Regions from separate parts of the Mesorhizobium sp. M0048 genome, predicted to be linked through region 2. Evidence: predicted binding sites of a transcription regulator. Region 2 holds the regulator's gene; each other region holds the start of a gene.

Region 1 (2,266 bases), on a different contig from region 2:
GTGACTGCCAAACGCAGGCGCACAAGGCTGCCCGCCGGCAGATCGTAAATCGGGGTGACTTCCCAATTTACCGTCGAGACCGTACCCAGCGTGCCGCCGCGCGCAGCGTTGCGTGCCTTGACCAATTCGATGAACTGGCCGTCTTCGCCGAGACGGAAGTCGCGTATATTGAGCGGCAAATCCTGGTCGAAACCGGCATCTTCGTCATCTTCGACAACAAGCATGCCTGTCAGACCGCGGGCCATCTGATCGAGCGTGTTGCAATGCGGATGATACCAATAGGTGCCGGCATCCGGCGGTATCAGAGTGTAACGGAAGCTTTCGCCCGCCGCGATGGGACGCTGGGTGAGATAAGGCACGCCGTCCATGGCATTGGCGATGCGCAATCCATGCCAGTGCACACTCGTCGCTTCGTCGAGATCATTGACCACGTCTATGGAAAACGGCCTACCTCGCAATAAACGCAGAGTGGGCGGCGGCCCGCCCGCACCGAAACTCATCATCCCTTTGGTGACGGTGCCGGGCAAAATCGACCGACTGATCGCTGAAACCGGCAAGGTCAGATCGGCTGCTACGGCCCTGCCGGCAATCAGCCCGCCTGCAGCGCCGACAGCTACTGCTGCCGTGCCGCCCAGCAAGAATCCCCTGCGCGACATTCCCGACATGAAGCAGCCCTTTCAGTGGAGTATAGCGGACGTGGTGTTGTTGTCTCTTCGTTCACGAATTTCGAACCCTGGCAATGATTCAAGGTCAAGGTGGCGTAGTCTCCGAAGGACTTCAACTGAAGTTGGAGTTTCACTTGCTTTTTGATGATTGCCACACAACGTCGCACTGAGCCGCGAGGCGTCTACGTGGCAGCTCTCGCCGAACGGCGTGTTGTGGGTGTAGCGTGCCCGATTGGCAGGAGTTACGACGCAAGCTATCCCCTTGCCGGAAATGGGCTCGCCTGAAATAGCACATTTGAAGCGGCCACCGTCTCTTAAACGCCCATAAACGCAAACGCCCATAGACGCTCATCACTCGTCAGCGCTCTATCTCGGCCCATTTCTGCTCGCCGCAGGATCGGTGCAAATACGGTCGTCCAATTTCAATAACGGAACCCTGTAATGCTGCCATCACATACGTGGCTAGGCGGATGCAGGGCGCCCTGCCCGTCCAACCTCTGGAGACAACCATGCGCGCTTTGCCGACTGTCATGGCGCTTGCGGCCCTGCTGGGCACGCAGCCCGCTTTCGCCGAATTCGTCACAGCTTTCGATTTTCCGCAGCCGAAAGACACCAGCGAATTTTACACGGTTATCGAGATTCCGGCGGGAAGCTTCACCAAATATGAGATCGATGCCGAGACAGGCCATGTCGTCGTCGATCGATATCAGTCCATGCCGGTCGTCTATCCGGCCAACTATGGTTCCGTTACCAGTTCGTTGGGCGGCGACGGCGACCCGTTGGATGCGCTTGTCTTCACCCGGGAACCCGTTGTGCCCGGTGCTCTGATCAAAGTCCGCGCCATCGGCGTGCTCAACATGGTCGACGGCGGCGAAGCGGATGACAAGATCATCGCTGTGCCGGCTACGGATATCGATCCGCAATATGACGGGGTCAAGACCATCGATGATCTTCCGGCCATCGAACGACAGCGCATCGAGGCATTCTTTCGAGTTTACAAGCAGCTACCTGAAGGCCGCAAGGCCGTTGAGCTGAACGGCTTTGGTGGCGCCAACGTCGCCATCGACATGGTTGGCAAAGCCATTGAAAGCTACCGGAACAAGAAGGACTGACAGGAAAGCAGAATCTCAACAGGAAGCTCATCCATAGGGCTGGTTCCTAGCGGTGTTGGAACACCGCTAGGGTATGCGTTGGGCTCGCGTCGCACTGTTGGATGCGCGCGAACTGCGCTTCGCTTTAGCTCCGGGCGTTTGCTGTTGATAAAGCCAAATCGTTGGCTTTATCTCCGCCTTCGCCTGGTTTCTGCTCGTCCCCTTTGACAGGCAAGCCAAACGGCGCCGTCGCCTCGGGGCATCCATCCTGAATTTTTTTCAATTTTTTTCCATGACGAAATGTTGAGAACCATGTCGCACTGCGCGAGTTCAGGACCTGACGGCAATTGCAGACAAGCGATTTCGCCGTGATGGAAAATGTGGCCGTTGGCGAGGCACTGGCATTCGGCCCGCGCGGGCGTTGCAGCGAGCGCCGCGAAAACCAGAATGTAAGAGGCCGTGATCGTCCTCATGCGCAAGATCATAGCACGATCCGGAACTGTCGCTAGT
Region 2 (2,266 bases):
CGCGCCAGACCGCCTTCATGTATCTGGGTGAACTGGTCGAGTTCGACCGGACCGAGAAGATATTCACGTCGCCCCGCGAGAAGCGCACGCAGGACTACATCACTGGCCGCTTCGGCTGAGCCGTTCCGATCATGCATATGAGGACAGGACCATGGGCGAACACACAGTCGCTTCTTTCGACGAGGATCTCGAGCAGATCAGCAAGCTGATCCGCGACATGGCCGACCTCGCCGGTTCGATGGTCGGCGGGGCGACCAAGGCCCTGTTGAATTCCGATAACGTGCTGGCGCAACGCGTCGTCTCCGACGACGCCATCATGGATGCGCGTCAACGCGAACTGGACGATCGCGCCATCACCCTGATCGCCAAGCGCCAGCCAATGGCTCACGATCTGCGCCATGTCGTCGGAGCGATCCGCATGGCCGGCGACCTCGAACGCATCGGCGACCTTGCCAAGAATATCGCCAAGCGTGTGAGCGCGGTCGGCCTCAGCGCCACGCCGCGCGACCTATCGCATTCCATCGATGCGATGGCGCAGCTAGTGCTCATCCAGGTGCAGGGCGTCATCGAGGAGTATGCTGCAGGCGATGCGGCCGCCTTGGCCAAGCTGCGCGCCGCCGACGAGCGTATCGACGTCAAATACACGTCCGTGTTCCGCGAGCTGTTAACCTACATGATGGAAGATCCGCGCAACATCACTGCTTGCACGCATCTGCTGTTCTGCGCCAAGAATCTCGAGCGGATCGGCGACCATGTCACCAACATCGCCGAAAATGCGTATTATGTGCTGACCGGCGAACAATTGCCGGTCAATCGTCCGAAGCAGGACGAAACGACAATGTCCGCGCCGGTGACATGATGGGGGTGCCCAGCCGATGATCGCACCACGCATAATGGTGGTGGAGGACGAGGAGCCGTTGGGCGTGCTGCTCCGCTACAATCTCGAATCCGAAGGCTACCAGGTCGAGGTGGTGACACGCGGCGACGAAGCCGAGATCCGTTTGCAGGAGAATGTGCCCGACCTTCTGGTGCTCGACTGGATGATACCGGCGGTTTCCGGCATCGAGCTCTGCCGCCGGTTGCGCGTGCGCCCCGAAACCGAGCGGCTGCCGATCATCATGCTGACCGCGCGCGGCGAGGAGAGCGATCGGGTGCGCGGTCTTTCGACCGGCGCCGACGACTATCTCGTCAAACCGTTTTCGACGCCGGAATTCATGGCCAGGGTCAAGGCGCTGCTGCGGCGCGCCAAGCCGGAAGTGCTGTCCAGCGTGCTGAAGGTCGGCGACATCGTGCTCGATCGCGAATCGCACAGGGTCTATCGCAAGAAGAGCGAAATCAGGCTCGGGCCGACCGAATTCCGGTTGCTCGAGTTCATGATGCGGCATCCGGGCCGCGTCTTCTCGCGTAGCCAGTTGCTCGATAATGTCTGGGGCGAGACGATCTACATCGACGAACGCACCGTCGACGTCCATGTCGGGCGGCTGCGTAAAGCCGTCAATAACGGCCGCATGCCGGATGTCATCCGCACCATCCGCGGTGCCGGCTATGCGATCAGGGAAGATTGACCCGCCTGGTCAGGCGACGTTCTTTCTGACGCCGGGCCTCATTTGCGCGCCCGGCGCGAAAATCTCCTGGTCGACGAAGCTTAACGCCCGCATCGCGCAGCCTTCGCGGATCAGCGGCAATTCGTTCGGCTCGGTATCGAAGGAGATCGAGCCCGAGTGCTGGCCGCCGGCGGTCTGGGCGATGGCCTTGCGCAAGGCCGGCTCGATCAGATCGAAGGCGGCGGCACTGGCGCCGACCATCGCGACCGGTGCCGGATCGATCAGCGCGAACAGCGAGCCGAGACCGAAACCCAGCGCTTCGCCGGCCTTGCGGTAGGCCTCGCGTTCCGGCCCATCCTTCTCGCGCGCGCGGGCGGCCAGCGCGCGCATGTCGGCGTCGCTGACGTCGGCGATAGGTTCGCTGTCTTCGCTCATCTGCCTGGCGTTGCGCCAGATGGCATAGTTGCCGGCATAGGCTTCGATGCAGCCGCGCCGCCCGCAACGGCAGAGCGCTCCGCCCGGACGATGGATCATGTGGCCAAATTCGCCGCCCGAGGAATGCGTCCCGGTGAACAGTTCGCCCTTCAGCACAAGCCCCATACCGATGCCATGCGAAAGCAGGATGGCGATGAAGTCGTCGCGATAGCGATCCGGATCGCGCCAGCGCAAAGCCACCGCCATCATATTGCAGTCGTTCTCCACCGTGGCCGGGATACCGAATT
Region 3 (2,266 bases), on a different contig from region 2:
TTCCACAAGCGCGAGATGATGCTGATCGGCAGCCGCAACGCGCTGCGTGCCGATTTCGACCATGTCGCCGCCTCGATCCGCAACGGCGCGGTGCCGTTGGCAAAGCTCGTCACGCACCGCACGACGCTTGGCGAAACGCCGCACGATCTTGCCCGCTGGGCGCATGAGAAGTCCGGCCTGATCAAGGCCGTTATCCAGGTCGCATGATGCTGGCGCACCTCAAAGCGCCGACAGTTTGAGCTCGATCCGCTCGGCCGGGAAGCGCGACTCCGAAAACTGGATCGGCTGACCGTCGGGCGTGACGTTGACGGCGACCGTCACCAGCACGATGGCGCCGGGCTGCAGGTCGAGGTCCGCAAGGTCGGCCGCATCGGCATGGCGCGCCGACAACACCGTCGATTGCCGCAGATAGTCGTCAATGCCAAAACGTGCCAGCGATGCGGTGATCGAACCGGTTTCCGCCATGGCAGCATCGATGCCGGCAAAGCGCCTGGCATCGAACCAGCCGGCAGCGCGGGACACTGGCATTCCATCGGCTTCGCCGCGCGTTTCCAGACGTATCACGTCGGCCCCCTTTGCAAGGCCTAAGCTCTCTGCCACACGACGGTTGGCAGGCTCGACCGATGACGCAAGCAAGGTGATATGCCGGTCGGACGCCTGTCCTTGCAATCCCTCCGAAAAGCGGGTGCGGGCGCCGATCGGATATGACAGCCGCCTGCGCGACAGCACGAAGGTGCCCCGCCCCTGCTCTGCCCTGAGCACACCCTCCTGCACCAGCGCTGCAATGGCGCTGCGGACGGTGTGGCGGTTGACGCCATAGCGCTCGGCAAGTGCCACCTCCGGCGGCAACGCCGCATTTTCGGGAAAATCGCCGACGGAAATCGAATGCAGTATCTGATCGGCGATCTGCCGCCACAGCGCGACACCGCTGCGCCGCTCGATGCTGTTGGCTTGTCCGATCATTTTCTGCCCCAACCTTTGCGCCCCCTCTTCTCGCCCTTGTCATGCACCCGTCATAGACACGCATTAGATAATAGGTATAATTTGTATAATTGTCTATATCAATAGACAAATTTCGATGCAAGGGAATGTTAACCATGCGAGGACAGGAAGCCCGCGATCAGGCTGGGCGCAAGGCCGTTATGGCAACGCTGGCGCAATCGACCGGCGACGATATCGTCCGTCTGTGGAACGAAGCCGGCCTGCCTTCGGAGGCGGAACTCCTGCGCGGCCCCGAAACCGGCCTGGTCACCGTGCGTGGCCGCATCGGTGGCGGCGGCGCGCCGTTCAACGTTGGCGAGACGACGGTCACCCGCGCCACCGTCCGGCTCGCCTCCGGACAGGTCGGCCACTGCTATGCGCTCGGCCGCGACAAGCAGAAGGCAAGGCTGGTCGCCGATGCGCTGTGGCAGGACCCGGCTCACCGCAACGAGGTCGAGACCAGGCTCGTCGCGCCCTTGCAGGCGGCACTGGCCGAGGCCCGTGACCAGCGCCGCGCCGAGACGGCGGCGACCAAGGTCGATTTCTTCACCATGGTACGCGGAGAAGACTGATGGACATCGTAACCCAAGCGATCGAAGGCGGCTTTGCCGATCCGGTGTTCGACGCCCAGACGGTCTTCCGGGCAGTGATGGACGCGATGGCCCGGCCGGGCACACTGCAGCCCCTGCCGGTCTTTACCCGTCCACCGACGCCGCTGTCAGCCACCGCGGGCGCCATTGCGCTGGCGCTGTGCGATAACGACACGCCGCTCTGGCTCGACCCCGCCTTGCAGGCTTCAGCGACGGTGAAATCCTGGCTTGGCTTCCATACCGGCGCGCCGCTGGCCAACACCCCGGCCGACGCGCATTTCGCGCTGATCGCCACGCCGGCCGAGATGATGGCGCTCGACGGGTTTTCGCAAGGCACCCAGGATTATCCCGATCGCTCCACGACGCTGATCCTCGAGATCAGCGATCTTGTCTCCGGCGCTCCGCTGCTGCTCGAAGGCCCGGGCATCGAGAAGACGGCGACGATTGCGCCGGCGCAAATGCCGCGCCATTTTGTCGAGCAATGGAAGCAGAACAACCAGCGCTTTCCGCGTGGCGTCGACATCATCCTCGCCACGTCCGAAGCAATTGCCTGCCTGCCGCGCACGACGCGCATCAAGACGATGGAGGCATAGGATGTATGTCGCGGTAAAGGGTGGCGAAGCGGCCATTCGCAACGCCCACAAACTGCTCGCCGACCGCCGGCGCGGCGATCGTTCGGTGCCCGCACTTCGCCT

What was found. Region 2 encodes PhoB, which activates phosphate uptake and scavenging genes when phosphate is short. Its sites were predicted from a motif close to TGTCATNNANCTGTCAT; they were not measured.
Region 1: a site for PhoB is predicted at 1,103-1,119, ahead of NKJ84_RS25225 (inorganic diphosphatase). Genes of this name have one in related genera too.
Region 3: a site for PhoB is predicted at 1,001-1,017, ahead of phnF (phosphonate metabolism transcriptional regulator PhnF). Genes of this name have one in related genera too.

What each region holds. Positions count from the first base shown of each region.
Region 1 is NZ_JAMYUV010000041.1:4,173-6,438, forward strand. It holds gene NKJ84_RS25220 (multicopper oxidase family protein) at 1-665, opposite strand, end outside; gene NKJ84_RS25225 (inorganic diphosphatase) at 1,175-1,777, shown strand.
Region 2 is NZ_JAMYUV010000001.1:258,354-260,619, forward strand. It holds gene pstB (phosphate ABC transporter ATP-binding protein PstB) at 1-119, shown strand, start outside; gene phoU (phosphate signaling complex protein PhoU) at 152-859, shown strand; gene phoB (phosphate regulon transcriptional regulator PhoB) at 876-1,565, shown strand; gene NKJ84_RS01350 (ROK family protein) at 1,575-2,266, opposite strand, start outside.
Region 3 is NZ_JAMYUV010000009.1:103,532-105,797, forward strand. It holds gene NKJ84_RS12190 (zinc-binding alcohol dehydrogenase family protein) at 1-207, shown strand, start outside; gene phnF (phosphonate metabolism transcriptional regulator PhnF) at 220-963, opposite strand; gene phnG (phosphonate C-P lyase system protein PhnG) at 1,098-1,553, shown strand; gene phnH (phosphonate C-P lyase system protein PhnH) at 1,553-2,164, shown strand; gene NKJ84_RS12210 (carbon-phosphorus lyase complex subunit) at 2,166-2,266, shown strand, end outside.